Regions from separate parts of the Vibrio sp. C8 genome, predicted to be linked through region 4. Evidence: predicted binding sites of a transcription regulator. Region 4 holds the regulator's gene; each other region holds the start of a gene.
The links. The regulator PurR, encoded in region 4, represses purine synthesis genes. The targets are predictions, from matches to a motif close to TNANGNAAACGTTTNCNTNA.
Positions count from the first base shown of each region.

Region 1: purM (phosphoribosylformylglycinamidine cyclo-ligase) is a predicted target of PurR. The motif match lies at 1,681-1,700, and genes of this name have one in related genera.
Region 2: guaB (IMP dehydrogenase) is a predicted target of PurR. The motif match lies at 2,842-2,861, and genes of this name have one in related genera.
Region 3: ACRQQK_RS05140 (uracil-xanthine permease family protein) is a predicted target of PurR. The motif match lies at 2,378-2,397, and genes of this name have one in related genera.

Region 1 is NZ_JBPAOE010000005.1:15,540-20,353, forward strand. It holds gene rluF (23S rRNA pseudouridine(2604) synthase RluF) at 1-909, shown strand, start outside; gene upp (uracil phosphoribosyltransferase) at 969-1,595, opposite strand; gene purM (phosphoribosylformylglycinamidine cyclo-ligase) at 1,762-2,802, shown strand; gene purN (phosphoribosylglycinamide formyltransferase) at 2,806-3,444, shown strand; gene ACRQQK_RS03100 (class II glutamine amidotransferase) at 3,532-4,377, opposite strand; gene lpcA (D-sedoheptulose 7-phosphate isomerase) at 4,477-4,814, opposite strand, start outside.
Region 2 is NZ_JBPAOE010000053.1:60,591-65,404, forward strand. It holds gene ACRQQK_RS20585 (EAL domain-containing protein) at 1-1,327, shown strand, start outside; gene xseA (exodeoxyribonuclease VII large subunit) at 1,422-2,753, opposite strand; gene guaB (IMP dehydrogenase) at 2,984-4,447, shown strand; gene guaA (glutamine-hydrolyzing GMP synthase) at 4,560-4,814, shown strand, end outside.
Region 3 is NZ_JBPAOE010000009.1:12,170-16,983, forward strand. It holds gene wrbA (NAD(P)H:quinone oxidoreductase) at 1-450, shown strand, start outside; gene ACRQQK_RS05130 (DUF2069 domain-containing protein) at 495-923, shown strand; gene ACRQQK_RS05135 (DUF2066 domain-containing protein) at 1,029-2,222, opposite strand; gene ACRQQK_RS05140 (uracil-xanthine permease family protein) at 2,442-3,698, shown strand; gene ybaK (Cys-tRNA(Pro) deacylase) at 3,765-4,244, opposite strand; gene ushA (bifunctional UDP-sugar hydrolase/5'-nucleotidase UshA) at 4,377-4,814, opposite strand, start outside.
Region 4 is NZ_JBPAOE010000011.1:379,091-383,904, forward strand. It holds gene ACRQQK_RS07750 (DUF7577 domain-containing protein) at 1-74, opposite strand, end outside; gene ACRQQK_RS07755 (TVP38/TMEM64 family protein) at 76-759, opposite strand; gene ACRQQK_RS07760 (TfoX/Sxy family DNA transformation protein) at 937-1,524, opposite strand; cyclic di-GMP riboswitch class I at 1,638-1,736, opposite strand; gene purR (HTH-type transcriptional repressor PurR) at 1,914-2,921, opposite strand; gene torD (molecular chaperone TorD) at 3,202-3,849, opposite strand; gene elyC (envelope biogenesis factor ElyC) at 3,995-4,813, opposite strand.

The DNA of each region.
Region 1 (4,814 bases), on a different contig from region 4:
GATGATGATGAAGTGCTGATTGACGGTAAGTCACTTCGCACCAAAGAAAAACCTATCTATATCGCACTCAACAAACCTACTGGTATCACTTGTACGACTGAACGAGATGTTCCGGGGAATATTGTCGATTTTATCGGCCATAAGAGCCGTATTTTCCCTATCGGCCGCTTAGATAAACCTTCAGATGGCTTGATTTTCCTGACTAACGATGGCGACATCGTTAACAAGATCCTGCGCGCGGGCAATAACCACGAAAAAGAGTACGTGGTTCGTGTCGATAAGCCAATCACACCGGATTTTATTAAGCAGATGTCTTCTGGCGTCAGAATTCTCGATACGGTGACCTTGCCATGTAAAGTGGAAATGGAGACCAAATTTTCATTTCGTATCGTTCTGACCCAAGGTCTCAATCGTCAAATTCGCCGTATGTGTGAAGCTCTAGGGTATGAAGTATTTAAACTGCGTCGTGTTCGTATTATGAATATTTCTTTGGATGGTATTCCAAACGGGAAATGGCGCTATCTTACCGACGCTGAAGTGGCAGAGATTTTGGCTATGTGTGAGGGTTCTACTGGTACTGAAGAAGCATCAAAAGTTGACGCGAAAGGACACAGTATACGCAAAGCGACAGATGCAAAATTGTTCGATAGCCGAGAAGAAAACCGAGAATCAAAAGCTCGCAGAAACCAGAGTTCTAGCTCTTTCAAAGATAAAACATATCAAGGTCACAATGCAGATACCTTCCGCCATGCGCCAAACTCAAAGAAAGGCAAAGCGAGAAGTGACAACCAAGGCAGAGCTCAGCAAGGTAAACCTCAACATAGCAAACCGAATCAGCAAATTGCGAGAGGCAACAATAAGCCATCAAACACACCTAGAGTCGGTGGAACCTTAGGTTTAAAGAAGTAAGACTTTCAGTAAAAACAGAAAAGGGAGCCTAAGCTCCCTTTTCTTTTCAGTAACCTAAGTTACTTAGTACCAAAAATCTTATCGCCAGCGTCACCAAGACCCGGAACGATGTAACCTTTGTCATTCAGTTTTTCATCAATCGCCGCAGTGTAAAGCTCCACATCTGGGTGAGCTTTTTCTAGCGCTTCAATACCTTCTGGCGCAGACACAAGAACCAATACTTTGATTTGGTTACAGCCTTTCTCTTTCAGAAGATCGATCGTTGCGATCATAGAACCGCCAGTTGCCAACATAGGATCAACAACCAGTGCAATGCGTTCTTCAATATTTGAAGCAAGTTTGTTGAAGTATGGTACTGGTTCTAGAGTTTCTTCATCACGGTAAATTCCGACTACACTGATACGTGCGCTAGGAATATGCTCTAGTACACCGTCCATCATACCTAAGCCAGCACGTAGGATAGGAACTACAGTTACTTTTTTACCTTTAATTTGGTCAACTTCAACAGGACCATTCCATCCATTAATGGTTACTTTCTCAGTTTCAAAGTCTGAAGTTGCTTCATAAGTCAGTAGGCTACCTACTTCTGTTGCTAACTCACGAAAGCGCTTAGTACTGATGTCACCTTCTCTCATCAAGCCAATTTTATGTTTAACAAGAGGGTGTTTAACTTCAACAACTTTCATTTCCATCTCCGGCACAATTTAAATAAACCTCGGGATTATACACCTATTTTTTCAACTTTACCGACCAAAAATCGCGATAAAAAACTGACGCAAACGTTTTCCTTTTTGTTTTAAGCCCTGTAGAATAGCGCCGTTTTCATATCCAATTAGACCGAGGAACTTCCCCGTGAGCGGTAACAAGACTTCACTTAGCTACAAAGATGCTGGCGTTGATATCGATGCAGGCAATGCACTTGTTGAACGAATTAAAGGTGCTGTAAAGCGTACTCGTCGCCCTGAGGTAATGGGTGGCATTGGTGGCTTTGGTGCATTGTGCGAGCTTCCAACCAAATACAAACAACCTGTACTTGTTTCTGGTACAGATGGTGTGGGTACCAAACTTCGTCTTGCTTTGGATATGAAAAAGCACGACACCATTGGTATCGACTTAGTGGCTATGTGTGTAAACGACCTGATTGTACAAGGTGCTGAGCCACTGTTTTTCCTAGATTACTACGCAACAGGTAAGCTAGATGTAAACACAGCAGCTGATGTTGTGTCTGGTATTGCTGATGGCTGTGTTCAAGCTGGCTGTGCTCTAATCGGTGGCGAAACTGCTGAAATGCCAGGAATGTATGAAGGCGAAGATTACGACGTAGCGGGTTTCTGTGTCGGCGTAGTAGAAAAAGAAAATATCATCGACGGTACTAAAGTTGCCGCGGGTAATGCACTGATTGCTGTGGGTTCTAGTGGTCCACACTCAAACGGCTACTCTCTAGTTCGTAAAATCCTAGAAGTTTCTGCTGCAGACAAAAATGAACTGCTTGAAGGTAAAACCATTGGTGAACACCTTCTTGAACCAACTAAGATTTACATCAAGTCAGCTCTTAAACTGATTGCAGAACACGACATTCACGCTATTTCTCACATCACTGGCGGTGGCTTCTGGGAAAACATCCCTCGCGTACTGCCTGAAGGTACCAAAGCGGTTATTGATGGTAAGAGCTGGGAATGGCCTGCAATTTTCAAATGGCTACAAGAGAAAGGCAACGTAGATACTCACGAGATGTACCGTACATTTAACTGTGGTGTTGGTCTAATCATTGCCCTTCCACAAGATCAAGCTGAAGCCGCTGTTAACCTTCTAAAAGCAGAAGGCGAAAACGCATGGGTTATCGGTAAAATTGCAGCAGCTCAGGCTGGTGAAGAGCAAGTAGAGATCAATTAATCCATGAAGAGTATTGTTGTTTTAATTTCAGGAAATGGTACCAATTTACAAGCGATCATCGATGCTTGTGAGTCAAGCATTAGTGAAGGCAGAGTAACGGCTGTTTTTTCAAATAAAGCAACTGCTTATGGCTTAGAGCGAGCTAAGAAAGCAGGTGCAGCGGCAGTATTTGTCGATCCAAAAGAGTATGAGACTCGTGATGCTTACGATCATGCACTGATGGAACAAATTGATGAATATAAACCTGACCTTATAATTTTAGCGGGCTATATGCGTATTCTGAGTAGTGAATTTGTACGTCACTACTTAGGACGTATGATCAATATTCACCCTTCACTGTTACCTAAGTACCCAGGTCTGAATACTTACCAGCGTGCTATCCACGCGGGTGACGAAGAGCATGGCACCAGTGTTCACTTTGTGACTGAACAACTCGATGGTGGTCCCGTAATTCTTCAGGCAAGGGTGCCAATTTTTGATGAAGATACTGTAGAGATACTGACAGAACGCGTTCAAAATCAAGAATATCGTATCTATCCGTTAGTGACTCAGTGGTTCGTTGAAGGCAGACTTGAGATGATTGAAGGCAAAGCGTTCTTAGATGGCGAGCCTTTAGGCATGCACGGTTATGCTAGCGAATAAACGCTAGTGAAAGCTTAGAGTTAAAGTTAGCAAAAAGGGTTGATACTGTATCAACCCTTTTTATGTTCGTTTTCTATGCGCAGCTTTTCACTCAAGCGGCTCTGTGGGAGCTTGGTTTCCCGGTTTAGGTGCAGCAAATGCCACATCGATTAAATCGGCACTGTTACTTTCGAACAGTTCACCATAGTGGAAAATATTAAATTCACCAGGCTTCATTCTTTGCCACTGCTCATTTCCGGTTAAAGGCTGGGTCGCAATCACAGAAACCACATCATTCGGCGTCGTTTCTTCCTGAAAGTTGATTTCAATATCTTCATCGAGCAAAGCGGCTCGTCCAAATGGCGCACGGCGAGTGATCCAGTAAAGATGATTCGTACAGTATGTCATCAGGTATTCACCATCAGACAGCAACATATTGAACACACCTTTCTCGCGCAGTTCATCACAGCGCAAAGAGATATAGCGAAAAACCGCGTGCATATCTTTCGGTGGTTCAGGATAGCGGTTCTCTAACTTATCGAGTAACCAACAAAAAGCAGCTTCACTGTCTGTTTCTCCGACAGGACGATGACGACCGGTTGGCAAACCTTGGTAATCGGTTAGTTGTCCATTGTGAGCAAATGTCCAATAACGCCCCCACAACTCACGAGTAAATGGGTGTGTATTCTCCAAATTGACACCGCCTCTATTCGCTTGGCGAATATGGCTTATCACCGCACAGCTCTTGATTGGGTATTCTTGGACTAACTGTGCAATCTTCGATTGGTAACTAGGATTGGGATCTTTAAATGTTCGAAAGCCTTTACCTTCATAAAACGTGATACCCCAACCATCTCGGTGTGGTCCGGTATTACCGCCACGTTGAATCAAACCAGTAAAGCTAAAACAAATATCAGTCGGGACATTGGCGCTCATTCCGAGCAATTCACACATCTTAACTCTCTCTCCTACTACCCTAAAACTCCTGACTACCGATTATATTTCGAGCTGACCTTTATAATTTGTTATAAAAACCAGCTCGATAAACATCAATTATTCCATTTCTTTTTCAATCAGCTGGATAATGATGTGGATAATTTTGATGTGTACTTCTTGAATTCGGTCAGCATAGCCAAAATGTGGTACACGAACTTCAACATCCGCAATACCTGCCATTTTGCCGCCATCTTTACCAGTCAAAGCGATAGTTTTCATGCCTTTCGCTTTTGCAGCTTCGATCGCTTTTAAAATGTTGCCTGAATTACCAGAAGTCGATAAACCAAACAGTACATCACCGGCAGAACCAACCGCTTCAACATAACGAGAGAAAACAAAATCATAACCGAAGTCGTTACTCACACATGAAAGGTGGCTTGGATCAGAAATAGCGA
Region 2 (4,814 bases), on a different contig from region 4:
GATTGAAGAAAAACTTATCCAAATTGAAGAGAAAGACAATGAAATTGCTTTCCGCTCTCTTTATAACGATGTAACTGGTTTACCTAATCGAAAGGCTACTTCCGATTATATTGATAACCTATGTCTGCAAGAAAAAGGTGAAGAGTACCAATTACAATTGATCGACATTGTCGACTTTCAGAAAGTAAATAACCAGTATGGTTTTGCCGTCGGTGACCGAATACTTCGTCAAGTAAGCAGTGCACTTGAAGAGTTAAAGGATGAAACCATGTTCATCGGCCATGTTGGGGCAGACCAATTTGCCGTGATTTGCCAAAAGTCAGTCAGTTTGTGTATTGATATAGAAAAAGAAACAGAAACGTTTGAGAAGTTTGATATCTGCGGTGAAATGATCTCTCTACGTGTCCGTAATGCAGTCGTGAACTTCAAGAACCGAAATATTTTGGGTTCGATCATTGTCCGCAACAGTGAGCTGGCAATGAAGTATGCGAAGGCAAATAATCTATTTCACGTAAACTATTCTTCGTTTATGTCTAAGAGTTCAGAGCGTCATTTTAAAATTTCGAATCTTTTAGATTTAGCTATAGAAAACAAAGAGTTTTATGTTCATTATCAGCCACAAGTCAGTACATTAAACAGTCAGATCATAGGCGTAGAAGCTTTAGTTCGCTGGGATAATGTGGAGCTAGGCCGAGTTGCGCCGTTGGATTTTATTCCTATCGCAGAGAAGAAAGGAATCATTGGCAAGATCAGTGATTTGGTATTGACTCAAGCTTGTAATGACATTCAATCAGTTAGCCCGAATGGTGATGGTGCATTGACTCTTTCAGTCAACATTTCTCCTAATCAGCTTATGGGTAAACGGTTCGTTGAAAATACTATTGAGATCATTGAATCGACAGGTATTGATTCAAATCGTATCGTGTTTGAAATTACTGAAGGTACGTTTTTAAACGATATACCAGGCACTGTTGCAGTGATTGAGCAGCTCAAATCCGTAGGTATTAAGTTCTCAATCGATGATTTTGGCACCGGTTACTCATCTCTAAGCTATCTATCTAAGTTACCCGTTGATGAAGTGAAAATTGATAAAAGCTTTATCAATGATTTAGTCGACGATGAAGATGCTTACAACTTAGTGAAAAGTATCTTGGCGGTTGCGAATATTAAGCAGCTAACCATTGTTGCCGAAGGAGTTGAAACCAAAGAGCAGTCACAAATTCTTGGTGATCTAGCTTGTCACCTACTACAAGGTTATTACTTTTCTCGACCAGTAGATGTAGAGAATCTGACTAAGAAAATAAAAGATAACTTAAAGGTTGAGTAAACCCCGAGTTGTGTTGGAATTCCACTGTGATATTTGCCACTGATAGCCTCAGTGGCATTTTTATTACGGGATAAAACGGGATAAAGAGAAGGGCCTATTTTACGATTGAGCGAATCTCGCCCTCTTTGAGACGAGTGACGATTAGATCACCTTGTCGAACGTCATTGGCATCATGAATAACGTCACCTTGATCGTTTTGAGTGATCGAATAGCCGCGTGACAAAGTCGCTAACGGGCTAACCGCATTCATTTTATCTGTAAGACGTGTAAAGGTATGGCGAGAAGAGACAAGGTATCGCTTCATCGCATCATTCAGTTCTTTTTGCTTACTGGTTAACAGATACTGTTGATTGCGCAATATCTTTTCCGGTGACAATAATTGAAGCTGATGTTTTTGTTTATCGAGATGTTGTTGCGTTTGGTTGATTTGAGCTTGAATTGCACGCTCTAAACGCATGCTGTATTCGTCTAACTGTTGCTGCTGACGTTGTAAACGATTAGCGGGGTGCTGTCTGTCTAAACGATGTTGCAACTGTTTCAACTCCACTTTCTGCTGAGCAAAATAGTGACGCATTGCGCTGGCAATTTTATGGCGATAGTTTTGAAACGCTTGCTTCTTATTGGTGTTGTCTCGGCTAACCAGTTCAGCGGCAGCTGATGGAGTCGGCGCTCGAACATCGGCTACGAAATCGGCAATGGTAACGTCAATTTCGTGCCCAACCGCACTGATAATCGGGATTTGACTGGCAGCAATAGTACGAGCAACAATTTCGTTGTTAAAGCACCATAAATCTTCTAATGAACCACCGCCACGACCTACGATCAACACATCACATTCCGCACGGGAATTCGCACACCCAATCGCTTGAGCAATTTGAATAGCAGCCTCTTCTCCCTGAACAAGAGTAGGGTAGATGATCACAGGCAAGCTTGGATCTCGGCGTTTAAGTACTTGAAGAATATCGTGCAGAGCTGCACCGGTTTTTGATGTGATTACACCCACGCATCTTGGATGTTCAGGAAGGCTTTGCTTTAAGGTATGAGCGAACAAGCCTTCAGAAGCCAACTTCATTTTTAGTTGGTCGAATTCCTGTTGTAAGCGACCATCACCTTCAGGCTGCATACTTTCAATGATGATTTGATAATCACCACGCGGTTCATACAGGGATAATCGTGCTTTCACCAATACTTGCTGGCCATTCTTCGGCTTAAAGTTCACAAAGCGATTATTGCCTTTGAACATGGCGCATTTTACTTGGGCGCGAGAGTCTTTAAGCGTTAGATACCAGTGACCAGAAACAGGAGCAGAGAAATTGGAAATTTCACCAATTAACCAAACGATGCCCATTTCATTTTCTAGTAATAATCGGACTTCAGCATTAAGACGAGAAACGGTGTAGATGTTTGGATTGGTATTGGAAGGCACTAATTTTTCAACCAGACGTGAGTATGGAAATTAGCGGCAATATAATACATAGCAAGGGGCGGAATGCAAATTAAAATGAAAAAAATGTGTAGCCAAGCGATTGCGTCGGGCGTATAATCCGTCCGCAATATCTAATCCAAATGTAAATTTTCGGGATGGTTAAACATTCTATTCGAAAAGGACATTTGGATTGTTTTTATATTTACCCTCTAAATTGTGAGATATTGCAAATGCTTAGAATTGCCAAAGAAGCGCTGACATTCGACGATGTTCTACTCGTACCAGCACACTCCACCGTTCTCCCAAACACTGCCGATCTACATACGCAGCTAACCAAAAATATTACACTAAATATTCCAATGATTTCTGCGTCTATGGACACAGTGACAGAGGCTCGTTTAGCTATCGCTCTTGCACAAGAAGGCGGTATTGGCTTTATTCACAAGAATATGTCAATCGAGCAGCAAGCAGCTGAAGTTCGTAAAGTTAAGAAATTCGAAGCTGGTGTTGTTGTTGACCCTGTCACAGTAAACCCAGAAGCGACGATTGCAGATGTTATTGAACTGACAGAAAAGCACGGTTTTGCTGGTTTCCCAGTGGTAACGGATAACAACGAACTTGTTGGTATCATTACTGGTCGTGATGTTCGTTTTGTTACTGATTTAACAAAAGAAGTTGGCTCAGTGATGACGCCTAAAGAGCGTCTTGCAGCTGTGAAAGAAGGCGCAACCCGCGCTGAAGTTCAAGAAAAAATGCACGAAGCTCGTGTTGAGAAAGTACTGGTTGTGAACGATGAGTTCCAACTAACCGGTATGATCACAGCAAAAGATTTCCACAAAGCAGAACGTAAACCAAACGCATGTAAAGATGCTCGTGGTCGCCTACGTGTAGGTGCTGCAGTAGGTGCCGGCGCTGGTAACGAAGAGCGCGTAGCCGCTCTTGTTGAAGCAGGTGTTGACGTTCTCCTTATCGACTCTTCACACGGTCACTCAGAAGGTGTTCTAAACCGCATCCGTGAAACTCGTGCAGCTTACCCAGACCTAGATATCATTGGTGGTAACGTAGCGACTGGTGCTGGCGCTAAAGCTCTTATTGATGCTGGTGTTAGTGCTGTAAAAGTAGGTATCGGCCCTGGTTCTATCTGTACAACTCGTATTGTAACGGGTGTAGGTGTTCCTCAAATCACAGCAATTTCTGATGCCGCTGAAGTGGCAAATGAATATGGCATTCCAGTCATTGCTGATGGCGGTATCCGTTTCTCTGGCGACATCTGTAAAGCAATCGCAGCTGGCGCATCTTGCGTCATGGTTGGTTCAATGTTCGCAGGTACTGAAGAAGCACCGGGTGAAATCATTCTATACAACGGTCGTTCTTATAAGTCATACCGCGGTATGGGTTCTTTGGGTGCTATGTCTCAAGGTTCTTCAGATCGTTACTTCCAAACTGATAACGCAGCTGACAAGCTCGTTCCAGAAGGTATTGAAGGTCGTATCGCATACAAAGGTCGTCTGAAAGAGATCGTTCATCAACAGATGGGTGGTTTACGTTCAAGCATGGGTCTAACTGGTTCAGCTACTATCGAAGACATGCGTACTAAAGCAGAATTTGTACGTATTTCTGGTGCTGGTATGGCCGAGTCTCACGTACACGACGTTCAAATCACAAAAGAAGCGCCAAACTACCGTTTAGGTTAATTTCGCTAAAGAATATTAATCTAACGTAAACGTTTGCTTTTTACTTGATGACTTATAGAGAGGCGAGTAGACTCGCCTCCGATTCTCCATTTAGCTGATAAGATTGCTCAATATGACAAAGAACATTCATGATCAACGAATTCTGATCCTAGATTTCGGCTCACAATATACTCAACTTGTTGCTCGTCGCGTACGTGAAATCGGTGTTTACTGTGAACTGTGGAGCTGGGACGTAGAAGATGCGGATATTCGCGAATTCAATCCTGATGGCATTATCCTTTCTGGTGGTCCAGAAAGTGTAACTGAACAAAACTCTCCTCGCGCACCTCAATATGTATTTGACTCTGGCGTTCCAGTTCTAGGTGTA
Region 3 (4,814 bases), on a different contig from region 4:
AACAGCAATGAAACCAATGCAGAAGATCCGTATATCACTTTAGATGAGCTGAAGAACTGCGATGGTTTGGCTTTGGGCAGCCCTGCATGGTTTGGCAACATGGCCGCACCTTTGAAACACTTTTGGGACCAAACCACACCTTTGTGGCTAAACGGCGATTTGATAGATAAACCTGCTTGTGTGTTTACCTCTTCATCCACCTTACATGGCGGTCAAGAAAGTACACAACAAACCATGATGTTACCTCTGCTTCATCATGGCATGGTTATTATGGGCATCCCCTACTCTGAGCCGAAACTGCATACTTCCGTATCAGGTGGTACCCCCTACGGTGCTAGCCACGTATCGCAAATGAACAGCAAACTCTCTGAAGATGAAAGCGAACTTGCACGTCAACTCGGAAAACGTCTTGCTAAGTTAGCGCGGCAACTAAAAGAAGCATCGAATTAAAGACTGTCTCTGTTCAAAAGACGAGTCGCATTAAAGGAACGACAATGAGTGTTGATATGACCTCAAAAACCAAACAATTTCGCTGGTTAGCTCTGACAAGTAACCTCGCTTTGATTGTTTGGATAGCTTTATGGCAACTGGATTTATCGCCACACCCACATCTTAATCCATTAGCGTTAACAGTAGCGTGGCTGATTCCACTGCTGTTGCCTCTACCGGGTATCTTAGCGGGTAAACCTTATACCCACGCTTGGGCCAACTTTATTCTGATGCTGTATTTCTTACATGCTTTCACCATTTTGTATGTAGACGATGGTGAACGCTGGCTGGCAGCAGTCGAACTGTTCCTCACTTTCTCAGCATTTATGGGCAACGTGTTGTATGCAAGACATCGTGGTAAAGAGTTAGGGCTAAAATTGACAAAGCTTTCTGTCGTTGAAAAACAAGAGAAACAACGATTCGACCAAGAGTAGCAAAGACTTTAAAGAGTAAAAAGAAAGCCCCTGTTGTGATGAGTAACAGGGGCTTTCTTATATTTATTTGCGTCTATCTTGTCTTTTGATACTTAGTCGGACAGCTTAATCTAACCAAGTAAAACGCAGAGTTTTCACCATAGGAACAGGCTCCGTCACGACCGACATATCACCTTGTTGAGTTGGTGAACCGCTATCAACAGAGTTCACAGCCGCAGGCTCAGTGGTTCCAAGCGCTGGATGTTGTGGATTTTGAACTGAGCTTCCTTCTTCAGTTGGCGGTTCCACAGGTAAAGGTTGCGAAACTTCTTGCTCTGGTGCCTTCTGAACTTGAGCAATTCGTAGCACTTCTTGTTCGAAATCCTCTTCTGTCGCAAGCAAGTGAACATTGAACTCCACTTCTTGACCTTGGATTTTAAGAATGTCGAGTGAAGCCACCGAGCTCAACGCTTTTAAGCGCTTTTCTAATGAGAAAAAGTCTTCGGCATTTTTAATTGAATCAAATGACGCTTGAACAGTTTGTGAAGATTCAGAGCCAATCAGTACAGAGTTTTTCTGTGCATAGTAGTCACTGATTTGATCAATCATATCTGCCGCTGCGGCACTACCAGATGCTCTTCCTGTCATTGGCGCTTTCTGTGACTGAAGCATGTTGTAAGCATTTTGGTCATACAGTGTCCAACGCAAATCGTTGCCTTGCGCTTTAACTACAAGTACTGCATCCGTTGGATAACGATCACTTGCCAAGCTGATAGGTTTAATAAAACCACCCCACAGATCAGAAATTTCTAACCCTGTAATGTCATCAAAATCACCAACAGGAACAGTAATAGGCAAACCTCTCGCCAAGGATTCCTCTTTCAACTGTTTTAGAATCTTAGAGTCAGAATGTTCCCAACTGATCACACGTTCGTATGGGGTTTCTTCCACCAGCCAAACTAAAAGGTTAGCGCGATTTTCAGGCCAGAATGGCAACTGAGCTTGAGTAATCAGAGAACGAATTTGCGGCGCGCTGAACTGCATGGTTATTGTAGAGACATCGTTTGTCTGACCATAACTAAACTGGTTTAAATATTGGTTATATTTACTTAACGCCTTTTGAACTACTTCATTGTTTACGGAATCTTTATCGCCCGTGGCGCGAACAATAACGTTTTGCATACCCAGCGATCGAGCTTTGGCATCTGCACCTTCTTGTGTCTGATCAATAACGACTTCTGTTTTGTACAGATTTACCGTGGTGAGTGCAGAAGCTGGAAGAGACGTTAATCCCATCAGCAAAAAAGCTAAATAGCGCATATTGTTCCTACGTTCTAAGTTTCTGAAAGTTGATGATAAGCAACTATCGTTTATGGGGCAAGGTGAGTGCTCACCACTGGTAATAAAAGTTTCCAAACTTTTACTTTGGCTCGCCGAATGCAAATGACAAAAGTAGCAAAAATTGATCTAGTTTAAATGGCAAACGTTTGCAAAAGTGATAGAATCCCGCGAATTTTGTTTAGCTACAGGGAAAATACCATGAAAAATGCCATTTTGGGCACTCAGATGCTGTTTGTTGCATTTGGGGCGTTAGTGCTAGTTCCGCTGCTGACGGGACTCGATCCTAACGTTGCTTTATTCGGTGCTGGTGCCGGCACATTACTCTTCCAAATTATTACCCGTCGTTCTGTTCCTATCTTCCTCGCTTCTTCTTTTGCCTTTATTGCTCCTATCATGTTTGGTGTTCAAACATGGGGTGTTGCTGCAACTATGGGTGGCTTAGTGGCAGCAGGTGCGGTTTATATTATTCTTGGCAGCTTCATTAAACTTCGCGGTGTAGAGTTCATCCACAAAATACTGCCACCAGTCGTAGTTGGCCCTGTGATTATGGTTATCGGTCTTGGTCTAGCACCAGCGGCAGTTAACATGGCGTTAGGTAAGAGTGGTGATGGTGCATTCCAACTGGTTGACGGCGATGCTTCTCTTTGGATTTCTTGTATCTCTCTACTGGTGACTATCATCGCTAGCGTATTTGCGAAAGGTTACTTTAAGTTAATCCCAATCGTGTGCGGCATTATTGCAGGTTACGCTCTGTCTCTATTCTTTGGCGTTGTAGACTTCACTCCGGTTCGTGAAGCGGCTTGGTTCGCAATGCCTAATTTCACTTTCCCAGAGTTCAACATCAACGCAATTCTATTCATGATCCCTGTTGCAATCGCTCCTGCGGTAGAGCACGTGGGTGACATGCTGGCAATTTCGAACGTAACGGGTAAAGACTATATTAAGAAGCCGGGGCTACACCGCACTATCGCGGGTGACGGAGCGGCAACTATGCTTGCTGCATTCTTAGGTGCTCCACCAAACACGACTTATTCAGAAGTTACTGGTGCAGTAATGCTCACCAAAGCATTCAACCCGGTGATCATGACTTGGGCAGCTATCACAGCGATCGTACTTGCACTTGTCGGTAAACTAGGTGCTCTACTACAAACTATCCCTGTACCTGTAATGGGCGGCATCATGATTCTTCTGTTCGGTTCTATTGCAACTGTGGGTCTAAACACACTAATCAAAAACCACGTCGACCTACACAAATCACGCAACCTAGTGATTGTGGCTGTAACACTGGTATTTGGTATTGGCGGTATGGCTTTCGGCGTGGGCGACTTCAGCCTACAAGGCGTAAGCTTGTGCGGTATTGTTGCTATCCTACTAAACCTTCTTCTACCAAAAGATTTGGGCGAAAACCACATTGTGGATAACGCACAAATGGAAGAAGAAACACAAAATTCTTAATAGGGAAGTTACTATCTCTGCTAAAACGGCCTCTTATAAGAGGCCGTTTTTATTGCTTATTATCGATTAGGCTTCAAGACACAAGTCTACAAACTGAGCTCGCGTTAATGACGCTAAATCTTGCGGCGCTAGCTCAATCTCCAACCCTCTCTTCCCTGCACTCACACAAATGCTTGCCAGCTCAGTGGCACTGTGATGGATGAAAGTCGGTAGCGCTTTCTTTTGTCCTAAAGGACTGATTCCGCCAACCACATATCCGGTTGTCTTCTGCGCTATGTCAGGATTAGCCATATCGGCCTTTTTAGCTTTCGCCGCTTTCGCTGCCAGTTTGAGATTCAGTTTCTGATCAACGGGAATAATAGCTACAGCAAGGTTTTTCTCTTCGCCATTAAGGCAAAAAAGTAACGTTTTGAACACGGTTTTTGGATCTTGACCTAACGCTTCTGCCGCTTCTAAACCATAGCTGGCGTTGTTGGGGTTGTGTTCATATTGATGAATGGTATGAGGGACTTTTTTTTTCTTTGCTAACTGAATCGCAGGGGTCATTCTTTTTCCTTACCACAATCTAACCTTTATTCCTCAGGTGGTTAGCTTATCTCTTCTCGTATCAATTTACATTAATAAAAAAAGCGGTGTTTTCACACCGCTTATTCTGTAGCTAATCAATTTACTTATTGATTACTTATAAACAATTTCACCAGAAGGAGCATATTCGTTTACATCAATAGGGCTGTTCGCTTCTAGGTAGTCTTTAAGAACTTCAGCATCCACGAAACCTGTGTTTACGAAACCTTTACGGTCTGTAATCTTAGGATAGCCATCACCACCAGCCGCGTTGAAGCTTGGTACGGTGAAGCGGTAGGTATCGTCTAGACGAAGTTGTTTACCACCGATAAACACGTTTGATACTTGACCATCTTGCACGTGCATTGAGATACCAGCAAATTGCGCATACGCACCTGAATCGACAGGCTTAGTCGCAACAACATTTAGGTAATCAAGCACTTCCTGACCACTCATATCAACGTAAGTAAGGATGTTTGCAAATGGTTGAACTTTAAGTACATCTTTGTACGTGATATCGCCAGCTGCGATAGAGTCACGAACGCCGCCTGA
Region 4 (4,814 bases):
GGAATGTTTTGATGACGTAATAATCCGCACACAATATGTGCTTCAGCTGGATGCTGAGCGATAAATATTTTCATATTACTCGCTTGTGACCGCTCTCTTTTGAAGTTTAGATAGTAACCATTTTGCAACTAAAGGGAATAATCCCAATAAGGCGAATGAGAGCAGAACTGTTGGTGAAACGATCCCTGCAAGTGTCTTTATGTCTGCCAGTTGTGTGCCTGCGTTAAGGTAAACAGCCGTACCCGGAAGCATACCCAACTGACTCACTAAGTAATAGCGAGCGGTGGAAATAGGTGTTAACCCCATTAGCAGGTTGATAAGGAAGAAAGGGAACACGGGAATGAGTCTTAGTGTAAATAGGTAGAAAGCACCATCTTTTTTCATACCCCCATTTATCGCGTTAAGCTTGTCACTGAAACGTTGTTGAACCCAATTTCTAAGTAAGTAACGGCTACTAAGAAAAGCCAGTGTTGCCCCTATGGTGCTTGCAAAAGAGACTAAGGCAAGGCTAAACCAAAAACCAAACAAAGCGGCTCCGAGTAGAGTGACAACCGCTGCGCCGGGAATGGAAAAAGCTGTAATAAGCACATAGGCAACAAAATATATTAGCGCTGAGTAGAGAAGGTTTTGCTCTATGTAGTGAGAAAGGTTTGCATGTTGTGCTTTTGCATTCTCAAGAGTCAAATATTGACTAAATTCAATACCGAGAAAAACAATCACAGCGACCAAAATTAAACCCAGTATCAGTTTACGACTCATCTATTACTCCCAAATAGTCGGCTCATTATTATTAAATGTCCTTCATCTATGGTTTATAAGAAAGGGAAAGTCGATTTTTAATTTCAATCTGGACTCACCTTTTGTTAAAAACAGAAAGCTTCAGAAAAACAAAAAGCACTCGTAAAGAGTGCTTTTTAAGTAGGGTGAGTTTTTAACTCAAAGCTTCTGCATTAGCTCGTCACGACGAGATTGAGGAATCACCGACCAGTGTTTACCTTCAATTGCACCTTCTAATGCCCAAAGTAACTCTAAACCAACGGTGGTGGTGTGAGTTTCTTGTACAGCTCTGAACGCTGCGAGTGCGCCTTTTTGTTGAAGCATGTCAACAGAATCGATGCCTGCTTTTTTTAGCATACGTTCTGTTGCCAAACGCATGTTAGGTAGATCCTTAAGGCGATCGGGTTTCGCTTTCGCTTGAGTTTCACGTTCTTGTTTTGCTGCTTCTAAAGCTTGTTTCGCCTCATCAATAATCTGCTCTGGGGCTTCCCAAGCATTTTCAGGTAAAGCGAAATATTTTGTGACAACAGGGAAACCACGTTTTTTATAAACGTAAGGTTCATAACCTTGTTGTTGGAAATTTATTGAGGAGAGATCATCTGCGCGAATGTGCAGGCGGTCATTAACCACAAGAGCGAACATTGCGTCGTCGATGAAAATGCCGAACCCTCCGAACATAGAACGTGATTTCACACATCCTAGTTGCTCAAAAAGTCGCATTGAGTCTTTTAGTACTGGTTTATCCATGCTGTTAGTCTCGGTGTATTAACTAATACGCCACCAAATTCAGGTCCGAGAGAATAGCAAAAAATTACATGGAGTATGTCAATCAATAGTCAACTCATGTATAGATTTTTGCCATCGGCAACCCCGCTACCTACCAGTAATGATTGAACATTGTTTGGTTTAGGCCGGAGGCTTTGCGTCCCATCCTTTCAGAAGGTTTGCCCTGTGCGTGACACTACAGTGAAAATAATAATCAAAAACTTGAATTAGAATCACATTTATATGCACTAAATGTGATTCTAGTTCAAAAAATTAACCTTATGTTTGCTATTTTTATTACCAATAAAAAAATCTGCGAGAGATATCTCTTAAGCCCAAGGAAGTTCTAGGGCCATATTGAGAGTAACTTATTATTTTGTCAGATCTTTTACTGTATCGCGTTCAACAATTTCTGGATGCATTTCAAAGATACGACGTTCGTGTTCTTTGTCTTTAATGCGTTCTAGCAGGATTTCGAAGGCGTTTTTACCCACACGACGTTTCGGTTGGTGGATAGTTGTCAGTGGTGGAGAGAAGTACTCTGCTAACTCAATGTTGTCGTAGCCAATCACAGAGATATCATCCGGTACGCGTACCCCTTTCTGCTGCAAACGTGACATTAGACCCAGTGCCATTGTGTCGTTAAAGCAGAACACCGCGGTTGGCATCTTATCCATAGCAATGATCTTATCTGCGGCTAGAACCGCAGTGTCACATTCAAAGTTGCCTTCTAGAATCCAGTTGTCATTCACTTCTAAATTGGCTTCTGTCATCGCGCGACGGAAGCCAGCAATACGCTCCTGACAAGCCAGTTTGTTCAAATGACCGCTGAGACAAGCGATGTCTTTGTGGCCTCTGTCGATGAGGTACTTAGTTGCTAAGTAACCACCCAGTTCAGAGTTGTCGATAATCTTGTCAGCTTTAGACGCTTCAGGGCCCCAATCCATAATAACTTTTGGAATGTCAGCATGTGATTCAAGCATTTCTGACAGTTCTTGAGTTAAGTCAGAGCACATCACCAAAATGCCATCAACACGTTTTTCTGCCAGCATTCGAATGTAGTCTCTTTGCTTCTCGTAAATACCACCCGTGTTACACAGAATTAGCGTGTACCCTTGGCGGTAACAGTAGCTTTCTACACCGTCTATAACTTCAGAGAAGAATAGGTTGGTCGATTGTGTCACCAACATACCGATAGTACGTGTAGTGTTACATTTCAAACTACGTGCTACTGCACTTGGTGCGTAGTTTAGCTCTTTTACTGCTTCGAGAACTTTCTCTTGAGTTGCTTCAGCAACAAAGCGAGTTTTGTTTATTACGTGTGATACGGTTGTGGTTGATACGCCTGCTAAGCGAGCAACATCTTTAATCGTAGCCATAGATTTGTCCTGTTTTGACTGCTGATTTTAGCTAAATTTTATTAGGTCAAACAAACCCGATTACTGGCCAGATTCAGCAGCGGCGAAGTTGAATAGCTTCTAGCCTAAAGTCACTAAAACACAAAAACCGCTTTGAAACAGCGGTTTGCGTTTTAAATAATGATTCATCATATTTTGCTGTTGAGTTTAAACCGCAAACGGTTAGCTCGCAACGACAAATCATAGGCGCAAACTTAACTGTAGTCACAATTCATTGCCTAAATTGCGCTATTGATGAGAATCAGTTGCCAGTAAGGTATTGTAAATCGAGTTGCAAGAAAGCAACTAATAATACGGATATTGATGAATAAAACCCTAATTTATCCACACTTGAACAATGAAGAGAAAATTCCGGCACCCAACTCAGTAAATGATTACGGATATAGTCTGCTTGGAACTGAAGCGCTTTTTCCATATGCGGTTCTTTCTCTAATTCGTTTGAACGAATAATCAGGTGACCAAGAAAATCCAATTCGATAGAAAGATGGTCATAGGATTCATCTGGTTGCTTTTGTACGTGAACCCCATTTTGTTCCATGAGCTGAGCAATTGCTTGCTCTGGTGTCTCGCCAACATATTTAGATTTATCAAGATAGAGTGACGCATAGGGTAGTGCAGAGTTTTCATCACACTTTGAAAATAGATGAAAAAAGCTGTTGGCAATTTGAACTTGGGCATCCTGTTGCTTGAGAAGCCAGTCGAGGACAGAAATGAACTTTTGGCTAGGTGCTGCTAAATGCGCATTCTCACCAAGGCCTGCTAGGAAGTTATGAATTTCTGGTGAATCATACCGTTCTAAATCTTGTGAGGTGAGCTCATGAGTAAACAGCCCTGAAAGCCACCAGTAAATCTCAGCACGTTTGTCATTGAATGCTTTAATTTCTTTCATCGCTTAACTCCGATTCAGCCTTTTTCTAAGTCTAAGCAATAATTGCGCTTTATATGAAATTTACTGATTAAATTGTTCGAAGATTGTGCTTTGGATATAAATAAAAACCCGCGCTAGGCGGGTCTTAATTGGAGTGAATGATTGGTTATTGGTTCTGTGTTGCTGTTTCGTCATAACCGGCGACATAGTCACGAAGATTCTGCCAAAGTTGACCAAGAGTCTCATGCCAGAATCGCTCGGTTTGTTCCAGATAACGCGCTTTTGGCGTGTACTTTTCCCAAGGTTGGGCAATATTGACTTGCGCTAGGAAGTTAGTTGGTGCCGGTATTGGGTTTAAGCCAGCCGATTCAAATTCTTTAATTGCTCTTTCCATGTGGCTAGCCGAAGTAACCAATACGAGCTTTCTGTTTTGCACGAAAGCTGCGGCTTGTCTTGCTTCTTCCCATGTATCTTTTGCTGTTTCCAACAACACAATATCGGATTTTGCAATGCCAAGTGCCAAAGCAACACGTGCCAGCATACGAGCATGGCTAAATTCACTACCTTGTGCATAACCTGAAAGAATCAGCTTAGAGCCCGGATACATGCGAACAATGCGAATACCTTCAGCTAAACGCATTAGAGCGGTACGAGAAAGTTCGGATGTCGGCGGTATATCGTCGTCAACGACATGACCGTTGCCTAACACCATTACATAGTCAATTGCTCCTTCCACAGGAAGAAAAGCAGAGTATTGACGCTCCAGCGGCATCAATAAACGGGTTGATATTGGTTGGAACGAAATAAGGAAAAGACTGGTGAGTGAAAATAAAACAATGAGGCTGCCAGTCTTGCGCTTGGCAGTAAACATAATCAGCATTAAGCCGATGAATCCCACAATCAGCAGCGCTGGCAAGGGCATTAAAAAGGATGAAACAATCTTTTTCAGCTCAAACATAAACAAAATAGTCCGAAAAAACAGCACT